3 regions of the Arthrobacter sp. Y3221160 genome follow, and region 2 is predicted to be linked to each of the others. Evidence: predicted binding sites of a transcription regulator. Region 2 holds the regulator's gene; each other region holds the start of a gene.
What was found. Region 2 encodes LexA, which represses DNA repair genes until DNA is damaged. Its sites were predicted from a motif close to TCGAACANNTGTTCGA; they were not measured.

Region 1 (7,184 bases), on a different contig from region 2:
CGCAGCTCGATCCCGTCCAGGGTGAGCGACCCGGAGGTCAGGTCATAGAAGCGGGCGATCAGTTTGGCCACGGTGGACTTGCCGGCCCCGGTTTGCCCGACGACGGCGACGGTCTGGCCGGCGGGAATGTCCAGGTTCAGCATGGGCAGCACCACCCGCCCGTCGCCGTAGCCGAAGACGGCATCGCTGAACCGGATTGCCCCGCGGGCGTCCTTGAGCGGGACCGGGCGGTCCGGGGGGACGATAGTGGGCTCTTCTTCCAGCAGCCCGGAGACCTTCTCCAGCGCGGAGGCCGCGGACTGGAAGGAGCTGTAGAACATGGCGATCTGTTCTGTGGGGCGGAAGACCTGTTTGGTGGCCAGCAGCACCGCGATCAGGGTGCCGATGGCAAGATCGCCGTCAAGTACCCGGAAGCCGCCGATCAACAGCACCACGGCCACGGTCAGGTTGCCGACGCCGTTCAGCACCGGCTGGAGCACGCCGAAGTACTTGATGTTCCGCAGGGTCGCGCCGCGGTAGTCGGCGGCCAGCTTGTTGTAGCGTTCGGAGTTGTCGTGCTCGCGGCGGAAGGCCTTGACGGCCCGGATGCCGGTCATGGTTTCCACAAAGTGCACGATCAGCCGGGCCGACACCACCCGGGAGGCGCGGTTGGCCAGCTCGGAGCCCTTTTGGTACCACCGGGTGACGAAGGCGATGGGTATGGCAGCGACCAGGATGATCAGCCCGCTCTTCCAGTCCAGTCCGGCGATGCTGATGGCGGTGAAGAGCATGAACATCACGCCGGAGGTCAGCTGGGTGACGCCGTTGTCCAGCAGTTCCCGCAGCGCCTCCAGGTCCGACGTCTGCCGGGAGATGATCCGGCCGGAGGTGTAGGTTTCGTGAAACTCCAGGCTCAACCGTTGGGTGTGCCGGAAGACCCGGACCCGCAGGGCCAGCAGCATGGCCTGGCTGAGCCGGGCGGTGACGTAGATGTAGGCCGCCAGCAGGGATCCGCCGGCAATCGCGACGGCGGCGTAGGCGGCGCCGACCAGCACCAGGGGCATGGTGTTGCCGCCGGTGAAGGCCGGCAGCGCATTGTTGATGCCGAAGGCCACCAGTACCGGACCGGCGGCTCGGGCGGCGTTGCTCGCCACCACCAGCACGATGGAGAGCGCGAACAGCCGCTTGTGCGGAGACACCAGTTCGCCCAGCAGTCGCAGGGAGCGCCGCCTGACGGCTCTGCGGTCGGTTTGGTCCAGGTTGATGTTGTCTTCGCCGGCGACTCCGGTCATGGAACTCATCGGGCTTCCTTTGCATCCAGGACGTCTTCGACGGTGGGCTCGGCCGCCAGCGAGGCGATCACGTACCGGTAGTGTGTGCTGCTGCGCAGCAGCTCCGAGTGGCTGCCGACCGCAGTAATCCGTCCGTCCTGCAGCAGCGCCACCCGGTCGGCCAGCGCCACGGTGGAGGGCCGGTGGGCCACGATCACGGTGGTGGTGCCGCGCAGTTCTTCCCGCAGCCGCTGCGTTACCGCTTCTTCGGTCCGCACGTCCAGGGCCGAGAGCGGGTCGTCCAGCACCAGCACGGCCGGCTGCGCGGCGATGGCCCTGGCCAGCGCGATCCGCTGCCGCTGCCCGCCGGACAGGCTCAGTCCTTCCTCGCCGATCCGCGTGTCCACGCCCTGCGGCAGGTCGTAGGCGAACCCGGCCTGCGCCACCTCGAGCGCCCGGGAGAGGAGGATTTCGGGATCTTCGCGGCCCGGGCGGGCACCGAGGAGCACGTTGTCGCGGACCGAGGTGGAGAACAGCGTGGAGTCCTCAAAGGCCACCGACACGCGGGCGCGCAGCTCGGCCAGCGGGAGATGACGGATATCCGTACCGTCCAGTAACACGGCGCCGGAGGTGACCTCATAAAGCCGCGGGATCAGCTGCAGCAGGGTGCTCTTGCCCGAGCCGGTGACCCCTACCAGCGCCAGGGTTTCACCCGCGCGCACGTGCAGGTCCACGCCGTCGAGGACCGGGGCCGCGTCCGCGGCGGCGTCGGGATAGCGGAAGACTACGTTGGACAGGCGCAGTTCCCCGCGCACGGGGCCGGCCGGTGCGGGAACGTCCGGGTCGATGATGGTGTTCTTCGTATCCATCACGTCGAAGTGCCGGTCCAGTGCGGTCTTCGCCGTCAGCGTCATGCCCATCAGGGAACCGATCGCTTCCACCGGACCGGCCACCACGGCGGCGGTGGCAAAGAAGGCGACCAGGTCGCCGACGGTCATGTGCCCGCCGGAGACCTGCATGATGCCGATGACCAACGCGGCGCCCAGCACCAGATCGGGCAGCGACACGACGGTGGCGAGGAACTTGGACAGCGTGCGGGCCTTGGCCAGTTCGGTCTGGCGCAGTTCTTCGGCCTGGCCGTGGAAGTTCTCCAGCGCGTACTTGCCGCGGCCGAAGGCCTTGAGCACCCGGATCCCGTGCACCGATTCCTCCACGGTGGTGGCGAGGTCGCCCGCCTGGTCCTGGCTCAGCCGGGAGGAAGCGCCGAATGCGGTACGGAACCGGAACCCCTGCCAGACGAGGGGCACGGCGGCGGCCAGGAAGATCAGTCCCAGCAACTGGTTCAGCGCGAACATCAGCGCCAGCCCCGCGACCACCGTCACGAAGGAGACCACCAGCATGAGGGAGCCGAACGCCAGCCAACGCCGGATCAGTCCCAGGTCGGCCATGGAGCGGGAAAGCAGCTGGCCCGAGCCCCAGCGGTCATGGAAGGCGGCCGGCAGATGCTGCACGTGCCGGTAGAAGCTGGTGCGCATGCCCATCTCCACGTCCGTGGCGGGCGCGATCGCGAACACGCGCCGCAGGTACACCAGCCCGGCCTCGGCCACGCCCAGCACCGCAATGACGACGGCGGGGCCCCAGACTTCCGAGGGGCGGCCGCCGGTATGGATGGTGTCCACCAGGCCGCGCAAGACCTGGGGAATGGCCAGTGCCACCAGGCTGGCGCCGAGGGCGCTGAAGAATCCCAGGATCAGCCGGGGGAGGATGGGCCGGACATAGTGTTTGAGCCGGGCGATCGAGCGCCAAAGGGATAACTCAGTCATGTGGTCGATTCGTTGCAGTGGTTCGGAGGGCTTCGTGTACTGCAGCAACTATCCTAGCGACCGCATTGAGGCGCTGGTCACTGTTGGCCCGGGCCGAGCCGAGGCGATGGGAAACCGATGCTTGCTAGGCTATGCGGAACCATTCACCAACGGGGGCGGGCATGGATCTGACGGACGTCGCGAACGGCTTCGGGGTGTTCCTGTGGATGTCAATGCTCTTTCCGCTGCTGCGGGTGGCCGGCGTCCTGCTCTTGGTGCTGCGGAAACCGGCCGGCTGGCTGGTGCTGCTGGCGGAACCGGTCCTGTCCATGGTGTTGATGGGCGTGGCTGGCGCATTTAGCCTGGCCGTCCTGGTGTTGCCTGCGGTGGCCGCCTACGGATGGTGGCGGTGGCGGTGGCGATGGGGCCGGCGGTCGCGCCGGCAGCCGGCGACCGGCGGGGTTCCGGTCCACCCGGTAGAGCGGACCGACTGGCTGGCCGCGGCCGGGCTGATCGTGCTCGTCCTGTTTTTCTTCGGCATCGACGTGCTGCCCATGATGCTGATGCACATGGCGGACCCATGGGCGATTGTTGAAGCGGCGGTCGTTAGCCTCCTGACTCCGCTGCTGTACCTCGGTCTCGCGCGCGGCGTTATCGAAGCGTGGTGGATCGGCGTCGCCCTCTCGCTGATGGGGCTGACCAGACTGGCAGCGAACGCAAACCCGCAGGTCCTCTTTGCACTTGACGCCATCGTGTTCACCGTCCTGCTGGGAATTTTGAGTCTGTACGGCTGGTCCAAATGGCGCGAGGCGCACGCGGAGACGGCCGCTTCGACGTAGCATCGCGGCGCCGTCCTTCGGCTTGGCGCCGTGCTTCGCCCCAGCATTGTGCTTCGGCTTGGACCGCGGCCCTCGGGCACTACTCCTACACACTGGGCCCTTTTGATGGCTATCGAATCTGTGTACGAATAAAATTGTGGTATGGCTCTTGCACCGTTGGAACGCACCGGGGAGATGGAAGCATCTCTGGACCAGGCGTGTGTCCTGCTGCAGGATGTCGCCGACCGCTTCCCCGTTGAGTTGTCGTCCCTGTCTACCCGGGACCTGGCCAACACGGTGGCGGCGGTCGAGGGTGTTTCGAAGCTCGTGGAGTTCCTGCAGGCGGTCGGCGCCCACGCGGTGGAGCGGGCGGACATCGCCGCCACCGGGGAACATGCAACGGTGTCAGGACTCGGAGCAAGCGCCGGGGCCGGCGCAGAGCCCGGTGCCGCCGCGTCGGGCACCGCGGGGGCGGGGGAGTGGGCGGACCCGGCGGCGGCGATCAGCACCGGCGGCGTGGACGCAGCGGCCCCGGAGGGGTCCGGGTCCAAGCGGGTGCGGCGCCGCCGCAAGACGGAGTTCGCGAACACGGCGGAGTATCTGCGCTCCCGGCTGGGAATCGGGATTGTCGAGGCGCGGCGCCGGCTGCGGGTCGGCAAGGCGATCACCGCGCCGGTGCGGTTGAACGGGGAACCGGGTGCGCCGGCGCTGCCGGTCTTGGCCGAGGCCATGGCCGGCGGTGAGGTCAGCGGCCAGTCCGCGGCCCTGGTGGTCGATTCCCTGGACCGGGCCCGCCACGCCGGTAGCCCGGAGGCGTTGCAGGCGATGGAAGCGTCGCTGGTCCGGCAGGCCGTGGACGCCGATGCGGACACCCTGGTGATGGTGGCCAGGACGTGGGAAACGGCTGTCGACCAGGACGGTGCCGAACCGTCCGAGGAGGAACTGCGGGCCCGGCAGGGCATGTTCTATCGGGGCCGGCGCCGCGGGCTGCACCAGTTCGTCATCAACACCACCGACGCCCAGTACGAAGCCCTCGCCACCGTGATGAACAGCGCCGCGAACCCACGGATCCGCCCCGACGCCATCGAAACTACCGCCACCGGCAGCACCCCTACAGACACAGGCGAAGCAGACGCAACCGGCAACGCCAACACCGCAAAGGCGGGTCCGGCCGGTTCTGGGGAGTCCCACACCGAAAGTGACGGAACCACGGTCGCCGGCACGGCCAGCAGCGGCGGTAACCACGATGTTCCCGGCACCGGTCCCAGCGCCGGTGCCACGGAGGCAGGCAGGGGCGGAGCCGGTGCCGCTGAGGGTGACCGCGGCTACATAACCGGCGCGAGGGGCGATCTGTCCTCCGGGGCCGAAGCCAGCAGCGATAGTTCCGCCGGTGTGGATCCGACCGTGGTGGAGGCGATGGATGACTGCACCCGGGCGCAGAAGCTGCTCGCGGGACTGGTCGGGGCGTGCCGGATCGCGTTGAACACCGGCAGGCTTCCGGACTCGGGCGGGCACCGCACCCAGGTGATCGTCACCACCGGATACGACCAGCTGGCCGGGCAGCTCTCTGGCGGCGGCAACGCGGTCTTCACCGGCCCCGTCTCGGCCACCACGGTCCGCCGGATGGCCTGCGATGCCGAAATCATCCCGGCCGTCCTAGGTTCCGAGGGCGAGGTCCTGGACCTGGGTCGGTCGCAACGGTTCTTCAACCGCGCCATCCGCCGGGCACTGGTCGCCCGGGACAAGGGCTGCGCCTTCCCGGGGTGCAGCATGCCCGCGTTCTGGACCGAGGCCCATCACATCATCCCGTGGTGGGCCGGCGGCCGCACCGACGTCAACAACGGGGTGTGCCTCTGCCTGCTCCACCACGACCTGATCGAGCAAGGCAACTGGGAGATCAACGTCGTCGACGGCATCCCCTGGTTCACCCCGCCGGACTACATCGACCCGCGCCGCAAACCGCTGCGCAACTCCTACTGGCACACCCACGTCCCACCCCAACCACTCCTAGCCTGACCTAGCGATTCGGCGCGGGCGGGCGCACAGGGCACATCTGAGGAAGTCTCAGCGGGCGGGCGCGCAGGGCGCTGCTGAGGAAGTCTTAGCGGGCGGGCGCGCAGGGCGCATTTAATGATGCATTAGTGGGCTGCAGAGAAGAAGGTCAGAGCTGGTGTGAGACCAGCCGCACAGCGTGCTTCTGTGCTCAGCTGAGCCCGGGGCCGGGCCCGGTGGGGCGGCCTTCGGCAGGGACTTCGCCGGCCGGATTAGCCGGTGTCAGTGTCAGCAGCACAGCCTCCGGGCGGCAGGCGAAGCGCACCGGAGCCAGACGCGACGTTCCCAACCCGGCCGACACGTTCAACGGGACGCTACGCCCCTCGTGCTCCCAGTACGTCAGCCCCCGGGCGCGCCACGTGGGCAGATCGCAGTTGCTGGTCAAGGCCCCGTAGCCGGGTAAGCGGACCTGGCCACCATGGGTATGCCCGGCCAGCATCAGGTCGGCGTCGTCGGCAGTGAACCGGTCCAGCACCCGCTGGTACGGGGCGTGGGCCACCGCGATCCGCAGGAATGCGGCCTCATCGGCGGATGTCGAACCGTTGGGGAAACCCGAATAACGGTCGCGCTGCAGGTGCGGATCGTCAACCCCCGTGAAGTCCAGCCGAACCCGGTCCACCACCACGGACTGGTGCCGGTTGGTCAAGTCGATCCAGCCTGCGGTGCCGAAAGCCGCATGCATCTCGCGCCACGGCAGTTCACGCTCCGCGTAGTCCTTGGGCTGAGAGGAGGGGCCGGTGAGGTAGGAGAACGGGTTCTTCATCACTGGGGAGTAGTAATCGTTGGAGCCCGGGACGAACACGCCCGGAACGTCCATGAGCGGTGCCAGCGAGTCCAGCAGGGGCTGCACGGCCTGGTGATGGCTGAGGTTATCGCCGGTGTTGACCACCAGGTCCGGTTCCAGCGACGCCAGCTGCCGCAGCCACCTCTGCTTCAGCGTCTGCCCGGGAGTCATGTGGATGTCGGACAGGTGCAGGATCTTCAGGGGGCCTCGTCCGGCGGGCAGGATGGGCAGCGTTTCTTCGCGGACCTTGAAGAGGTTCCGCTCGATAACGGAGCCGTAGACGAGCGCGGCCCCGCCCGCAGCCGTGGCCCCCAGGGCCAGCGTGCCTGCGGTCCGGAGCCGTGCCCGCAACAAGTCAGTGTCCACGGTTAGTCGTTGCCTCCTCCGCCGTTTCCGTTACCCCCGCCGTTGCCGTTGCCTCCGCCGTTTCCGTTGCCGGAATCGCCGGAATCGCCGGAGTCACCGGAACCGCCGGAGT
Region 2 (7,184 bases):
TTGCAGCGCCGCCTCGTAGCCGGGATCCGCGCTGCCGTCATCGTGGTCGAACTGGTGGAGCGGGTTTCCTTCACCGCTCAGGTCCCGTCCGGCCCAGCTTTGGCCGGCCGAGTCCCCCGCCCCGCCGGCTCCCGCCAGCGCGGCGGCGATATGGGCGGGCAGTTGCTTCTTGCCCATGCTGGTCCCTCAGCGCCGTCCCGCCACATCGAGGGCTTCGGGCAGCGTGAACTTGCCCGCGTACAGTGCCTTGCCCACAATCGCTCCCTCGACTCCGGCCGGAACCAGGCCGCGCAGCGTCCGCAGGTCATCCAGGCTGGAGATTCCGCCCGAGGCAACCACCGGCTTGTCGGTCCGCTCGCACATCTGCCGGAGCAGATCCACGTTGGGTCCGCGCAGCGTCCCGTCCTTGGTCACATCGGTGACCACGTACCTCGAGCAGCCGGCGTCTTCGAGGCGGGCCAGCACCTCCCAGAGGTCGCCGCCATCCTGCGTCCAGCCGCGGGCCGCGAGCGTGGTGCCGCGGACATCGAGGCCGACGGCGATGGCGTCACCGTGCCGGGCAATGGCGTGTGCTGTCCATTCCGGGTTTTCCAGCGCGGCGGTGCCCAGGTTGACACGCGCGGCCCCGAATTCAAGCGCGCGCTCCAATGACGCGTCGTCGCGGATGCCGCCGGACAGCTCCACCTTGATTTTCAGCTCGTCGGCGACGCGGCGCAGCACTTCCGTATTGTTGCCCCGGCCGAACGCCGCATCGAGGTCCACCAAGTGCACCCATTCCGCCCCGTCGTTCTGCCACGCCAGCGCAGCCTCCAGCGGATCCCCGTAGCCGGTCTCGCTGCCGGCTTCGCCTTGGACCAGCCGGACGGCCTGGCCGTCGGCAACGTCGACCGCGGGCAAAAGTTCAAGGATGGAGGTTTGGTTCGTCATGGTTCTTCCGCTTTCTGCGCGCCGTCAGCGGGCGCGGGATGGGTGTGGTTACTCGGCCGGTCCGAGGGTGAGCAAGTAGGCAGCCAGCAGCGACAGGCCGGCCAGGATCCAGAAGACGATCACCAACCACTTGGGCAGCCGCTGCTGCCGGAACGAGATGGCGCCGCCGGCCAGCAGCCCGGCCAGGCCCATCAGGAGGATGCTGCCCATGGCTACCTCAGCGTCTTCAACCAGTTGCGCAGCAGCTCCGCGCCGGCGTCTCCGGACTTTTCCGGATGGAACTGGGTAGCACTCAGCGGACCGTTTTCGACGGCCGCTATGAACGGGGCGCCGTGCGTGGACCAGGTCACCAGCGGCGGCGTCATCGCGGGTTGGGTGACGTCGAAGTTCCAGTGCTGCACACCGTAGGAGTGCACAAAGTAGAAGCGCTCGTCTTCGATCCCGGCAAACAGCCGGCTGCCCTCTGCGGCGTCCACGGTGTTCCACCCCATGTGGGGCACGACCTCCGCCGGCAGCGCTTCCACGGTTCCCGGCCATTCCCCGACGCCCTGCGTGCGGACGCCATGTTCCACGCCTTCTTCGAACATGACCTGCAGGCCGACGCAGATTCCCAGCACGGGCCGGCCGCCGGCCACCCGGCGCCCGATCCAGCGAAGCGCGTCCACGGACTTGAGCCCCTGCATGACCGTGGCGAAGGCGCCGACGCCGGGAACCAGCAGGCCGTCTGCGTCGAGGACGTCGTCGGAGGCATGGCTCAGCGTGACGTCGGCACCCACGTGCTCCAGCGCGCGGACTGCCGAGCGGACGTTCCCGGAACCGTAGTCCAGTACGGTGACCTTGGGCGCAGCCGTCACAGGGCTCCCTTCGTCGAGGGAATGCCCTCGACACGTGGATCGGCTTCGACGGCGGCGCGGAGTGCCCGGGCGAAGGCCTTGAACTGGGCCTCGACGATGTGGTGGGGGTCCCTGCCGCCCAGCACGCGCATGTGCAGGCAGATCTGGGCGTGCAGTGTGATCGATTCGAACACGTGGCGGGTCAGCGATCCGGTGAAATGTCCGCCGATCAAGTGGTACTCCTGGCCTGCCGGTTCTCCCGTGTGCACCAGGTAGGGCCGGCCGGAGATGTCCACGACGGCGTGGGCCAGCGCCTCGTCCAGGGGCACCGTGGCTTCGCCGAAACGGCGGATCCCGGCTTTATTGCCCAGCGCTTCCTTCAGCGCGTCGCCGATGGTGATGGCGACATCTTCGACGGTGTGGTGCGCGTCGATGTGCGTGTCCCCGCTGGCCTTCACCGTCAGGTCGACGAGCGAGTGCTTCGCCAGGGCGGTGAGCATGTGGTCGTAGAACGGCACGGTGGTGCTGATCTCGGAACGGCCGGTGCCGTCGAGGTCCAGTTCAACCAGCACGGACGACTCGCTGGTAATGCGTTCGAGGCGTGCGGTACGTCCGGTGGTGGTTTCCACGGTCATGGGAGTCCTTTGACGAATTGGTCGACCGGCGCGAGCCGGTTCGCTCTTACTAGTTTAGGAGACGGGGCTCGCCACGAGGGCCTTGATGCCGTCGAGGAAGGCTGTGGTCTCGGCCTCAGTGCCGGCGGTTACCCGCAGATGGCCCGGGATCCCGACGTCGCGGATCAGAACGCCGGCTTCCAGCAGTCCCTGCCACACCGAGCGGGGGTCCTCCAACCCGCCGAAAAACACGAAGTTTGAGTCGGACGGCGCCGGGTCGAGTCCCAGCTCGGCCAGCCCGTCGACAATGCGGTCCCGCTGCGCCTTGATGTCTTCGACGTTGGCCAGCAGCGCATCGGCGTGTTCCAAGGCGGCCAGGGCCGTTGCCTGCGTGACGGCGGACAGGTGGTAGGGCAGGCGGACCAGGCGCAGCGCATCGGTAATCTGCGGTGCGGCGGCGAGGTACCCGACCCTGGCGCCTGCCAGCGCGAAGGCCTTGCTCATGGTGCGGGAAACGATGAGCCGCTCCCGTCCCGGCAACAGCGTCAGCGCGCTCGGCGTTCCGGCGTGGGCGAACTCGGCGTAGGCCTCGTCCACGATCACGATGGCCTTGGAGGCCTCCCCCGCTTCATACGCCGCCTCCACGACCTCAAGACCCAGGGCGGTGCCCGTCGGGTTGTTCGGGGAGCAAAGAACGACCACGTTTGCCCCGGAGTCGGCCACGGCGGCGGCGGCAGCGTCCGGGGACAACGTGAAGTCTGCCCCCCGCGGAACGGCCACATAATCCGTGTCCGTCCCGCTGGCCAGCAGCGGGTACATGGAATAGGTGGGCGGGAAGCTCAGCAGGGTGCGGCCGGGGCCGCCGAAGGCCTGGAGGATTTGCTGCAGGACCTCGTTCGATCCGTTGGCGGCCCAAATGTTCTCTGCGGTGAGGCCGTGCCCCAAGTAGCGGGCCAGCGCCGTCCTCAACTTCGTGAACTCGCGATCCGGATACCGGTTCAGACCCGCGGCAGCCTCGCTGACGGCCGAGACGATGGCCTGACGGACAGCATCGGGCAGGCCATGGGTGTTTTCGTTGACGTTCAGGAGGACGGGAACCTCCAGCTGGGGCGCACCATAGGGCTCCAGGCCCCGGAGATTTTCCCGCAACGGCAGGCGGTTCAGGCGTTCTAACTGCTCACTCACCGGTCCAGTTTAAGCTTCGGCCCGCCCGGGGCAGGAATCGGGCGGGCCGAAGCAGCTCATATTACGGCTGCCTCAGCGCGCGGACGGGACCAGCAGCTGCTGCCCGGCGTGGACGATGTCCCCCTGCAGGCCGTTCAATTGCGCGATCTCGAAAATGACATCGTGGGGGTTGCGGTCCGGCGCGGACTGCACTGCTATGTCCCACAGTGACTGGCCGCTGCCGACCGTGACGGTCGCCGCCGGCCCCGGCCCCAGCCCCCCGGCGGCGGCCATTGCCGGAGCAGTGAAGAAACCGATCAGGGTCAGGGCTGCGGCCGCGGCGAGCATCAGCGGCAGGCCGATCAGCAACAAACGGCCGCGGCGGGTCAGCCGCAGGCCTGTGCTGGTACGAAGGCCGGCGGGCTGCGGTGCGAGCTGGGCGGACATGGTGCCACCTTTCCGATATTCGATCTATTTCGGCTGGTTTCGATCGTCTTGCAACGGTATTCGAACGTATCTTCGAATACGTCTTCTACAGTTTTAGCACTGGTGATCGAACATTGTCGAGACTCAGTCGAACAAATGTTTGAAATTCGCTACCGCCTCGCCTAGCGTTGTAAGCGTCGGGCGGCAGTAAGAGCAGTGCATCAGCCGCCACCGACAAAACAGTTGAGACAACAGTCCATGTGCGGTTCCGCTACGGCGCCGGCGCAGGGACCACTACGGGGAGACCGGGGCCGGACATGTCGGAAGAGACCACCACCACTGCCGGAGCGAAGCGACGCGGCCGGCCCGTCAAAGTGGGGCGCAGCCTGACGCCGAGGCAGAAGAAGATCCTGGAAACCATCCAGCGCTCCGTCATGTCCCACGGATACCCTCCGTCCATGCGCGAGATCGGTGACACGGTCGGTCTGGCAAGCCTGTCCAGCGTCACGCACCAGTTGGCCCAACTGGAGAAGATGGGCTACATCAGGCGCGACCCCAAGCGTCCCCGTGCCATGGAAATCCTGACCCCGCTGACACTCGAGCACGGGGGTGTGGAAATCGTCGGAGTCGATGAACCGCAACAGCTGCGCAGCTCCAGCGGCGTCGCCGTATCCGAGCTGACCACGTCATCCGACACGGCGATGGTGCCGCTGGTGGGAAGGATCGCAGCGGGCGGGCCGATCCTGGCGGACCAGGCGGTCGAGGACGTCATGCCCCTGCCGCGGCAACTGGTGGGACACGGCGAGTTGTTCATGCTCAGGGTCTCGGGCGATTCCATGATCGATGCGGCCATCTGTGACGGCGACTGGGTCGTGGTCCGCCAGCAGCACACGGCCGAGAACGGCGACATCGTGGCGGCGCTGCTCGACGACGAAGCAACGGTCAAGACCTTCCGGCAGCGCGACGGCCACACCTGGCTGTTGCCGCAGAATACCCAGTACGAACCGATTCTTGGCGACCACGCAACCATCATGGGCAAGGTTGTCTCGGTGATGCGGGCCCTCTGACGCGCCCGGTCTCCCCGGTCCGCGCTGCAGCCACCCCGGGATCCCCTGCCCGCACGGGCGGTCCCCGCGCAGGGCCCCGCTCGCTCCGGAACGGGCGTGCCCCCAACCCGTTCAGGCTGAGGCCGTAGCCAGCCTTTCCAAGACCTGGCGGGCCGTGGCGCCGTCCTTGGTACTCCAGAAGGGCGGCAGGGCGCTGCGGAGGAAACTCCCGTAGCGCGCCGTCGCCAGCCGGGAGTCCAACACGGCCACCACTCCACGGTCGTTTGACGCGCGGATCAGCCTGCCGGCTCCCTGGGCCAGCCGCACGGCCGCATGGGTCGCCGAGACCGTCATGAAACCGTTTCCCCCGGACTGCGCCACGGACCGGGTTCGGGCAGTCGTGAGCGGGTCATCCGGCCGGGGGAACGGAATCCGGTCGATGACCACGAGCCGGCACGCGGAACCGGGAACGTCGACGCCCTGCCAGAGCGTCATGGTGCCGAACAGGCAGGTGTCGGGCTCTTCGGCGAATTGGCGGACCAGCGCGCCCATCGACGATTCGCCCTGGCACAGGATGGTCAGGTCGGTGCGCCCGCGCATCTCGGCCGCGGCTTCTTCTGCCGCACGCCGCGAGGAGAACAGGCCCAGGGCGCCGCCGCGCGAGGCCAGCAGCAGCTCCTCGAGTTCATCGAGCTGTTCCGGGCTGGTGCCCCGGCCCGGCTTCGGCAGATGCGACGCCACGTAGAGCACGCCCTGCCTGGGGTAATCGAAGGGGCTGCCCACGTCCACGCTGGAATAGGCGGGCGCGCCGGCTCCGAGCAGTCCGAGCGACCCGGCGACGGCATCGAAGGTCCCCCCGACCGACAACGTCGCCGATGTCAGCACAACGGTATGGTCGTCGAACAAGCCCTCACGCAGCCGGGACGCCACCGAGAGCGGCGCTATGTTCAACGTTGCCGGCTGGTCGTCATTGGCGGCGTAGTCGCCGGTTTCGCCATAGGTGCTGGGACGGGTCGCCCAGATGACCTCCCGGGAGTCCGGAGCGGACAGCAGCCGTTCGGCCAGTTCCAGCACGGCCGCGAGCCGTGAGCGCGCCATCTGCCGTCCGCCGTCCGCTGCCCCCGCACCCTCGGGCTTGGAGTCGGAGAGCGCCGCGCGGGCCGCTTCCCGTACCTGCGCGAGAACCAGCTCATGCTCCTCGCGGAGGCCGGCCGCCAGCAGGCCGGTGGGCACCGACTGCAGGACGTCCTCCAGCGCGTCGGCGGCGGAGTTCAAAGGCTCCACGCTGATCCCCGTGTGTTTGCGCGCCGTCGAGGCGGCGGTACGCACCATGGCGGCGGAGAGTTGCCCCGCGACGGCGCTGGTGACGCGGTCCTGCAGCTCATGGGCCTCGTCGATGACCACCACGTCATAGTCCGGGAGTACCGCGACGCCCTCGAAGGCGTTGATGGCCAGCATGGCGTGGTTCGTGATCACGATGTCTGCCTCTGCCGCGCGGCCCCGTGCCAGTTCGCTGAAGCACTCGGCGGCCAGGGGACACTTCTGGGCGCCCAGGCACTCCATGGACCCGACGGAGACCTGCCGCCAGGCCCGGTCGCTGACACCGGGCACCAGTTCATCCCGATCCCCGGTGTCGGTCTCCTGCGCCCACTCGCGCAGGCGCACGACTTCCTTGCCCAGCGCGCCCGAGGCGCCGGAAGCCGACGCTGCGCCGGCCGGAGCAGGATGCGGAACCGCGTCCTCGCCGAGGCTGAACAGTGCCGCCGGCGCGTCCTCGTCCGGAAAGCCGCCCGCGAGCTTGTGCAGGCAGAGGTAATTGTTCCTGCCCTTGAGCAAAGCGACGTCCAGCGGCCTGGGCAGCTCGTCGGCGACGGCCTCCAACAGCCGGGGCAGATCCCGCTTGACGATCTGCGATTGCAGCGCCAACGTTGCGGTGGAGACGATCGCCGGCTTCTCCCCCTCCAGCGCCTGGACCATGAGCGGCACCAAGTAGGCCAGCGACTTGCCGGTGCCTGTGCCCGCCTGCACCAGCAGGTGTTGCCGGCGCTCGAAGGCCTCGGCTACTTTCGCCGCCATCTCGTGCTGGCCGGCACGGTGCTGCCCGCCCATCTCCTGTACGGCGACGTCAAGCAGCCGCAGCGCCTCACCGGCGGGAACCTGGAGGTCAGTCATGC
Region 3 (7,184 bases), on a different contig from region 2:
GTCAATGACCGTCTGGGGCTTCGCCACCTTGCCGGTGAAAGCCCGGGGCAACGCTTTAAAAGCATGCAGGCCGTCCCTGAGGGTGGTGCTGGCCAGGCCCACGGCGATAGTTGCACCGAAGACCAGGATCATGGGAGCCGGGATGAGGAGCGCCGAGACGTGGGCGCCCTCGAGGGTGATCATGGCGTAGAGCGAGCCGAAGGCCAGCAGGAGGCCAATAAGTGTTGCGGGATCCATTTACGTATTCCTAGGGCGCAGCGGCACAGTGTTGCCGGAATCCGCGGAGTTGTCTCCGGGGGCCGGGGCGGCTGGTGGCACGAGGCCGAGCTGGGGGTGACCGTGCTGGTGGACTGAAGGCGGCAGCTCACGGGCCAGGTGCAGCACGTACGCGCGGTAGCTGGCGATCATCTCGATGACCTGGCTCATCGTCTCGGTGACGATGTACTTGGCGCCGTCAACCATCACCAAAGTGGTGTCCGGGTTGGAATGGACGCGCTCAATCAGGTCAGGGTTGACCGCAAACTGGCTGTCATTCAGCCGCGTTACTACGATCATTGGCCCCGTCCCAGGTCTCTCGAGGGCTCCGGTGAGCCGCTACCTACTACCTTCGGCCGCGCGCGCCCCGCGGTTAGCTGCCCAGCCCACTTGTCGCGCGCGTCACGCGGAGAGTGGCTGGACTTGGTCCTGATTCCGGGTCTTGCCGCAGCAAGACATTCACTCAGCGACCCTAAAGAAGGCCCCAGCTGCTGTCTGGGTGGTGATTCATCCCGTAGCTCCCGTAGCAAGACTGGACAGCGGGCATCGCGGGAGGCCTGCCTCATCATCCAGTGGCTTGGAGTGGTTGGGGTGGGATGTGGGTGTGCCAGTAGGTGTTGCGCAGCGGTTTGCGGCGCGGGTCGATGTAGTCCGGCGGGGTGAACCAGGGGATGCCGTCGACGACGGTGATCTCCCAGTTCCCTTGCTCGATCAGGTCGTGGTGGAGCAGGCAGAGGCATACTCCGTTGTTGACGTCGGTGCGGCCGCCGGCCCACCAGGGGATGATGTGATGGGCCTCGGTCCAGAACGCGGGCATGCTGCACCCGGGGAAGGCGCAGCCCTTGTCCCGGGCGACCAGGGCCCGGCGGATGGCGCGGTTGAAGAACCGTTGGGACCGGCCCAGGTCCAGGATTTCGCCTTCTGAACCGAGGACGGCCGGGATGATCTCGGCGTCGCAGGCCATCCGGCGGACCGTGGTGGCCGAGACCGGACCGGTGAAGACCGCGCTGCCGCCGCCAGAGAGCAGTCCGGCCAGCTGCTCGTACCCGGTGGTGACGATCACCTGGGTGCGGTGCCCGCCCGAGTCCGGAAGCCTGCCGGTGTTCAACGCGATCCGGCACGCCCCGACCAGGCCAGCGAGCAGCTTCTGCGCCCGGGTGCAGTCATCCATCGCCTCCACCACGGCCGGATCCACACAGGGGCCTCCACCAGGGAGACCGGGTTCGGGGCCCGACGGCACGTCGTCCCGCGGGTCGGAGATTTCGCCGTCGTCAGCCTCAGCAGCGCCTGCCGCGTTCTCCGGGCCTGTCCCGGCGCCGTTTGTGCCGCCACCGGCGCCGGCGCCCCTGGCTGTCTCCGCGGTTACGGCGCCGGGACCATCATGTTTACCGCCGCCGGCGACCGGGGATCCGCCACCTTCGGTGTGGGAATCTCCCGAACCAGCAGGGCACGCGTCGGATGGGCTGTTGGCGGCAGGGTCGGTGGCGGCGGTTTCGATGGCGTCGGGGCGGATCCGTGGGTTCGCGGCGCTGTTCATCACGGTGGCGAGGGCTTCGTACTGGGCGTCGGTGGTGTTGATGACGAACTGGTGCAGCCCGCGGCGCCGGCCGCGGTAGAACATGCCCTGCCGGGCCCGCAGTTCCTCCTCGGACGGTTCGGCACCGTCCTGGTCGACGACGGTTTCCCACGTCCTGGCCACCATCACCAGGGTGTCCGCATCGGCGTCCACGGCCTGCCGGACCAGCGACGCTTCCATCGCCTGCAACGCCTCCGGGGTACCGGCGTGGCGGGCCCGGTCCAGGGAATCGACCACCAGGGCCGCGGACTGGCCGCTGACCTCACCGCCGGCCATGGCCTCGGCCAAGACCGGCAGCGCCGGCGCACCCGGTTCCCCGTTCAACCGCACCGGCGCGGTGATCGCCTTGCCGACCCGCAGCCGGCGCCGCGCCTCGACAATCCCGATTCCCAGCCGGGAGCGCAGATACTCCGCCGTGTTCGCGAACTCCGTCTTGCGGCGGCGCCGCACCCGCTTGGACCCGGACCCCTCCGGGGCCGCTGCGTCCACGCCGCCGGTGCTGATCGCCGCCGCCGGGTCCGCCCACTCCCCCGCCCCCGCGGTGCCCGACGCGGCGGCACATGGCTCTGCGCCGGCCCCGGCGCTTGCTCCGAGTCCTGACACCGTTGCATGTTCCCCGTTGGCGGCGATGTCCGCCCGCTCCACCGCGTGGGCGCCGACGGCCTGCAGGAACTCCACGAGCTTCGAAACACCCTCGACCGCCGCCACCGTGTTGGCCAGGTCCCGGGTAGACAGGGACGACAACTCAACGGGGAAGCGGTCGCCGACATCCTGCAGCAGGACACACGCCTGGTCCAGAGATGCTTCCATCTCCCCGGTGCGTTCCAACGGTGCAAGAGCCATACCACAATTTTATTCGTACACAGATTCGATAGCCATCAAAAGGGCCCAGTGTGTAGGAGTAGTGCCACGCAACTGAAGCAACTGGTGAACCGAGGTCTGATTTCGCGGCAAAGAAATAGCGGCACCCCGGGAACAGTGCAGGCGGCCGCTGCAGCTGCCCGCGAACGGTCCGGCAGCTGCACTTAGGCGGTAATCATTTCGCAGCTCCGGGAAGGCGGACCGCAACCGGAGGGTCGCCCCCTGTGACCGTCGGAATGCTCACGTGTGAAGGTTTCCGGGACCGGGCGCGGCTTTCGGCAGCGCGGCGGAATCCGACAAGGGCGGTACGTGATCTTAGGGGTGACGATGAGGAAATGGTCTGCAATCTCTCTACCATCCTGTAGGCAGTGCCCCTCTAGATCGCAGGCCTGATCCGATAAAAAGAAGCTTGGATCCATCTCCGCTCAGCCGGCGTAGGGGTCACGCTCATCCCACTCCCGTTCCAGCCGCGGCCGCACCCGGAGCCGCACGTTACTGCCTCGACCGGCGCTCCAGAAGGAGTGCAGTCACCCCCGCCGCAACCGCTGCGACGATCGTGGCGATTAAAGGAAGGGGCAGCAGATCCGAAGGCACGGTCAGTGCCAGGGCCGTCATCGTCAGGACGAAGGCGGCCGTTGCCAGAAGAACCACACATCGCAAGCATGAGTACGAGGGCGGGAGTGATAACGGCAACTCTTAGTTTCATCACGAGTCCTCATAAGTTGTGTAACCCAATGCCCACACACACCCAGCCCTCCGACGGCTCCCACTACAGATGCGAGGGTTCCCAGACGGCCATGTTCGAAACCAGGGCCGGTTCGCGTTCGGCGCCCAATTCAAGGTTCTCCACGATGCTTGCGTTCGCTGTCGAATAAGAACATAGCCAAAAACATGAGGCCAAGTATGGTTACGAGGATGAGTGTCCAATTCGACTCAGTAATCATGAAGTAGATGCCAGCAACCAGCATCAGGACTAGCGGTATGCCCATCATGAGAGTAAGGAATCGCCCTCTTTGACGGTAAGTCCAGACCTGCCCTCTTTTCGGGAACATTGTCACTCCAATCTAACGAAGGGCGTTACCTATCCGAGCCAAGTCTCCGAGGAAAGCAAGATAGTTCAGACCATTTCTATGCTCATGGCGTCTGCTGGGTTGTCCGTTACTAAATTCCGCAAAAAATACCTGTAGCAACGCTCAGCGCGCAACTGGCTCCGAAGGTAATGACGGTCCCCCATCCCCCCGCTCAGAGTGCCCAATCCGAGGGCAATGGAAGCGGCGACCCCGCTCGAGGGGAGTGTCGAGGGTGTCCTGCTGGGTGAAACGTGCAGTGTCAGGGTTGTAGTAGCGGGCACCGAACTTGACCCAGCCGGTGGCGCGGTCTTGGATGGCTTGCTTGAAGAGGTAGGGGTTTGGGCAACGGCGATGGATGTCTGAGCGTCACCTTCGTTGAACATTCATTACGTATCCCCAAACTGCAGTCGCGAGCAATACAACAGCGCACAGAAGGATAACTGCTCTAGGAACGGCTTGACTCGAATCCAAAACGAGCGCGGCGTATAGCGCCGCCAACAGCGCAAAGATCGCCATGGACATATATACAGCGATGTGCTGCCTCTTACGCATGCCCTGCCTCGATTCGGTTGGGTTGACTGCACTTCAACAAGAGTCCGCAGCTCCTATGCTCGGTGCCCGCGGAGACCACGGCCCCACCACCAGCGGAGCCCCAGCAGCCCCCACTACAGTCCGTCCACGGTGAGCACCGGCGAGAGGACGGGCGGGATGTCCAGCGGGGCACGCCGAGCTCCTGCTCGACGACGATCGAATCCCACCCGCCGCCCTATTGGATGCGTGTCCTAGACATGAACCTGCCCCCCGGTATTGGGACGAGTGTAATGCAGATCACACAAATAGGAGATAGCCCCAGTCCGAACGTATCGGACCGGGGCTATTTTCCCATGTCTGCTAGGAGACAGGGTAAAAGTTCCGAAATTTTAGCGCTTCAGGTTAGTCAGTTCCTGCAGCACCTCATCGGAGGTGGTGATGATGCGGGCGTTGGCCTGGAAGCCGCGCTGCGCGACGATCAGGTTAGTGAATTCCTGGGAGAGGTCCACATTGGACATTTCCAGCGAGCCGCCTGCCAGCGTGCCGAGGCCGCCGGTGCCTGCAGTGCCGAGTTCCACCTGGCCGGAGTTGGCAGTTGCACGGTACGACGACGAACCCGCCTTTTCGAGGCCTCCCGGGTTGGTGAAGTTGGCCAGTGCAACCCGGCCGACGACGGCCTGGTCCCCGTTACTAAAGGATCCCATGAGTGTGCCATCCGGGCTCATGGTGAAGGATTCAAGGGTTCCGGCCGCACGACCGTTCTGACTGTCGAATCCAACGGTAGTCATGCCTGCGTAACCGCTGAGACTCGTCAGATTAACGTTGATGCCGTCAACCGCCATGGGGCCGCTAGGCGTCAGGACGCCGTTCCCGTTGAGCGCAAGCGATGCACCGACAGTCCCGCTGCCGGTCTTGGAGACATCCCAGCCGTCTGGTGTCCGAGTGAACGTCAGGGAGAGGCTCGCCTTGGTGCCGTCCGCCTTAAAGACCTCAACATCGCGGACGAGGGCATCTGCTTGCTTCGCGTCAGACGGAAGGTTCCCTGCGAGCACTGCCTCGGAAGTGGCACGGGCCTTGGAAATGGCGTCGGGGGAAAGATCGATTGCGCCAATGGGGCCGCCAACGGGCATGTTTCCGTCGGCATCTGCCATCCAGCCCTGCAGGATGGCCCCGTCCGGGGAGACGAGGCGCCCCATGGAATCGAGTTCGAAGGCGCCGGCGCGAGTGTAAAGCTGCTCGCCGCCCTTGGTGGTGACGAAGAATCCGTCGCCGGAGATCATCATGTCGGTGGCCTTGCCCGTGGCCTGCGAGGAGCCCTGGGTGAAGTTGGTGGAGATGCCGGCCACCTGCACGCCGAGGCCCACCTGTGCGGGATTGGTGCCGCCGGCCTGGGCCTGCGGGCCGCCTGCGCCCTGCGTCATTTGGGACAGGGTGTCCTGGAACTGGACGGAGGAGGCCTTGAAGCCGGTGGTGTTGACGTTGGCGATGTTGTTGCCGGTGACATCAAGCATGGTCTGGTGGGAGCGGAGTCCGGAGATTCCGGAGTAGAGCGAGCGGAGCATGATCAGCGCCTTTCGGAGGGTGGAACGGACGGGTAATTCAGTGATTGGGAAAATTTGGTGGCGGCATAAGCCGGCTTAGGGGGAAACATCTCAGGCGGCGGCACCCCCGGTGGTACCGGCGTCGTTGGCACCCAAGCCGGCGGCACCGGCGTCGTTGGTGGCTTCACCAGTACCCGACTCCCCCGGCGCGCCGGCGGCGGTAATCCCGGCGACCAGGTCCAGCGGGATCTCCCGGCCGTCCACGATCACCTGCGGGACCGGCCCGGCGTAGGAGACTGAGGTTGCGGTGCCGGTGACCAGGGAGCCGTCCGCGCCGTAGTAGCTGACCTCGCGGCCCACCAGCGCCGCGGCTACGCCACGCATCTGCAGCGAGAAGTTCTCCTCGCTGGTGGTGGTCATGGTGGCGATGCTTTCCATCATGGCCAGCTGCGTGGACTGCGAGATCATCTGGTTCGTGTCCATCGGCGAGCTGGGGTCCTGGTTCTGCAGCTGGGTGACCAGCAGGTGCATGAACATCTCGCCGTCCATAGACTGCTTCGGTGCGCGCACGGGCGGGGCGGTATACGTCGGGGCGACTGTGCCAACGGGCGCGACTGAGTCGGTGGGCATGGTTCTCCTTGTCTCAGGCCAGCACGTCGAGGCTGGTCGATATCCCGTAGGGACGTCTCAGGGCGGATGGGTCGGTCGTGTCCGGGGCCGTGTCTCCGGCGGTTCCGGTGGCCGTGCCGGGGCGGCCTTCCTGTCCCTGCGGGCCGCCGGAGGGCCGGCCGTCGGGGCCGAACTGCATGCCGGGGCGCGCATCGTTCGGGCGGTTCTGGTTGGACAGGTCAAGGTTGGCGTTCAGGCCGGTGGCCGCAAGATCGCGCTTCAGGTCGGCCATGACGACGCGCAAGGCGTCCCGGCCGGCGTCGTTCGGGGCGAAGAGCTCCACGCGGACGCCCTCGCCCGTCACGTGGGCGCGGACGGTGACCGGGCCCAGGTTGTCAGGGGTGACGCTGATGGTCATCACGTGCTCGCCGGGCTTGGCCTGCGAGAGCGTAAAGAGCGGGCGGGCCACCTGCGCGGCGAACGGCAGCTGCTGGTGCGGCGGGACGGGAGCGGGCGCCGTGGCGGGGGCGGCAGCCGTGGGCTGGGACACCGGGACCGGCTGTCCGGCGACCGGCACCTGGAGGCCCGGCTGCAGCTGTTCGCTCTCGCCGCGCCCCGCTGCGGCGGCGGCTGTGGCGGTCGCTGCCGTTGCGGCCACACCAGTCGCGGCCCCGCCGGCAGGAGCGCCCGGTACGGATTGTCCGGGAAGCACGACGCCGGTGGTCGGCTGCGTGGGAATGG

Region 1: a site for LexA is predicted at 4,004-4,019, ahead of AC5RWG_RS07640 (HNH endonuclease signature motif containing protein). Genes of this name have one in related genera too.
Region 3: a site for LexA is predicted at 2,688-2,703, ahead of AC5RWG_RS06265 (HNH endonuclease signature motif containing protein). Genes of this name have one in related genera too.

What each region holds. Positions count from the first base shown of each region.
Region 1 is NZ_JBNHHU010000001.1:1,645,292-1,652,475, reverse strand. Features, by position in the region: gene AC5RWG_RS07655 (ABC transporter ATP-binding protein) at 1-1,280, opposite strand, end outside; gene AC5RWG_RS07650 (ABC transporter ATP-binding protein) at 1,277-3,073, opposite strand; gene AC5RWG_RS07645 (hypothetical protein) at 3,235-3,891, shown strand; gene AC5RWG_RS07640 (HNH endonuclease signature motif containing protein) at 4,033-5,886, shown strand; gene AC5RWG_RS07635 (metallophosphoesterase) at 6,074-7,072, opposite strand; gene AC5RWG_RS07630 (transglycosylase domain-containing protein) at 7,075-7,184, opposite strand, start outside.
Region 2 is NZ_JBNHHU010000002.1:27,880-35,063, forward strand. Features, by position in the region: gene AC5RWG_RS13130 (SseB family protein) at 1-177, opposite strand, end outside; gene priA (bifunctional 1-(5-phosphoribosyl)-5-((5-phosphoribosylamino)methylideneamino)imidazole-4-carboxamide isomerase/phosphoribosylanthranilate isomerase PriA) at 187-927, opposite strand; gene AC5RWG_RS13140 (hypothetical protein) at 976-1,137, opposite strand; gene hisH (imidazole glycerol phosphate synthase subunit HisH) at 1,140-1,781, opposite strand; gene hisB (imidazoleglycerol-phosphate dehydratase HisB) at 1,778-2,395, opposite strand; gene AC5RWG_RS13155 (histidinol-phosphate transaminase) at 2,450-3,559, opposite strand; gene AC5RWG_RS13160 (LysM peptidoglycan-binding domain-containing protein) at 3,632-3,985, opposite strand; gene lexA (transcriptional repressor LexA) at 4,282-5,031, shown strand; gene AC5RWG_RS13170 (ATP-dependent DNA helicase) at 5,143-7,182, opposite strand; gene hflX (GTPase HflX) at 7,175-7,184, opposite strand, start outside.
Region 3 is NZ_JBNHHU010000001.1:1,374,882-1,382,065, forward strand. Features, by position in the region: gene AC5RWG_RS06255 (motility protein A) at 1-237, opposite strand, end outside; gene AC5RWG_RS06260 (flagellar FlbD family protein) at 238-555, opposite strand; gene AC5RWG_RS06265 (HNH endonuclease signature motif containing protein) at 821-2,674, opposite strand; gene AC5RWG_RS06270 (RHS repeat-associated core domain-containing protein) at 3,886-4,119, opposite strand; gene AC5RWG_RS06275 (flagellar hook protein FlgE) at 4,683-5,855, opposite strand; gene AC5RWG_RS06280 (flagellar hook assembly protein FlgD) at 5,946-6,464, opposite strand; gene AC5RWG_RS06285 (flagellar hook-length control protein FliK) at 6,478-7,184, opposite strand, start outside.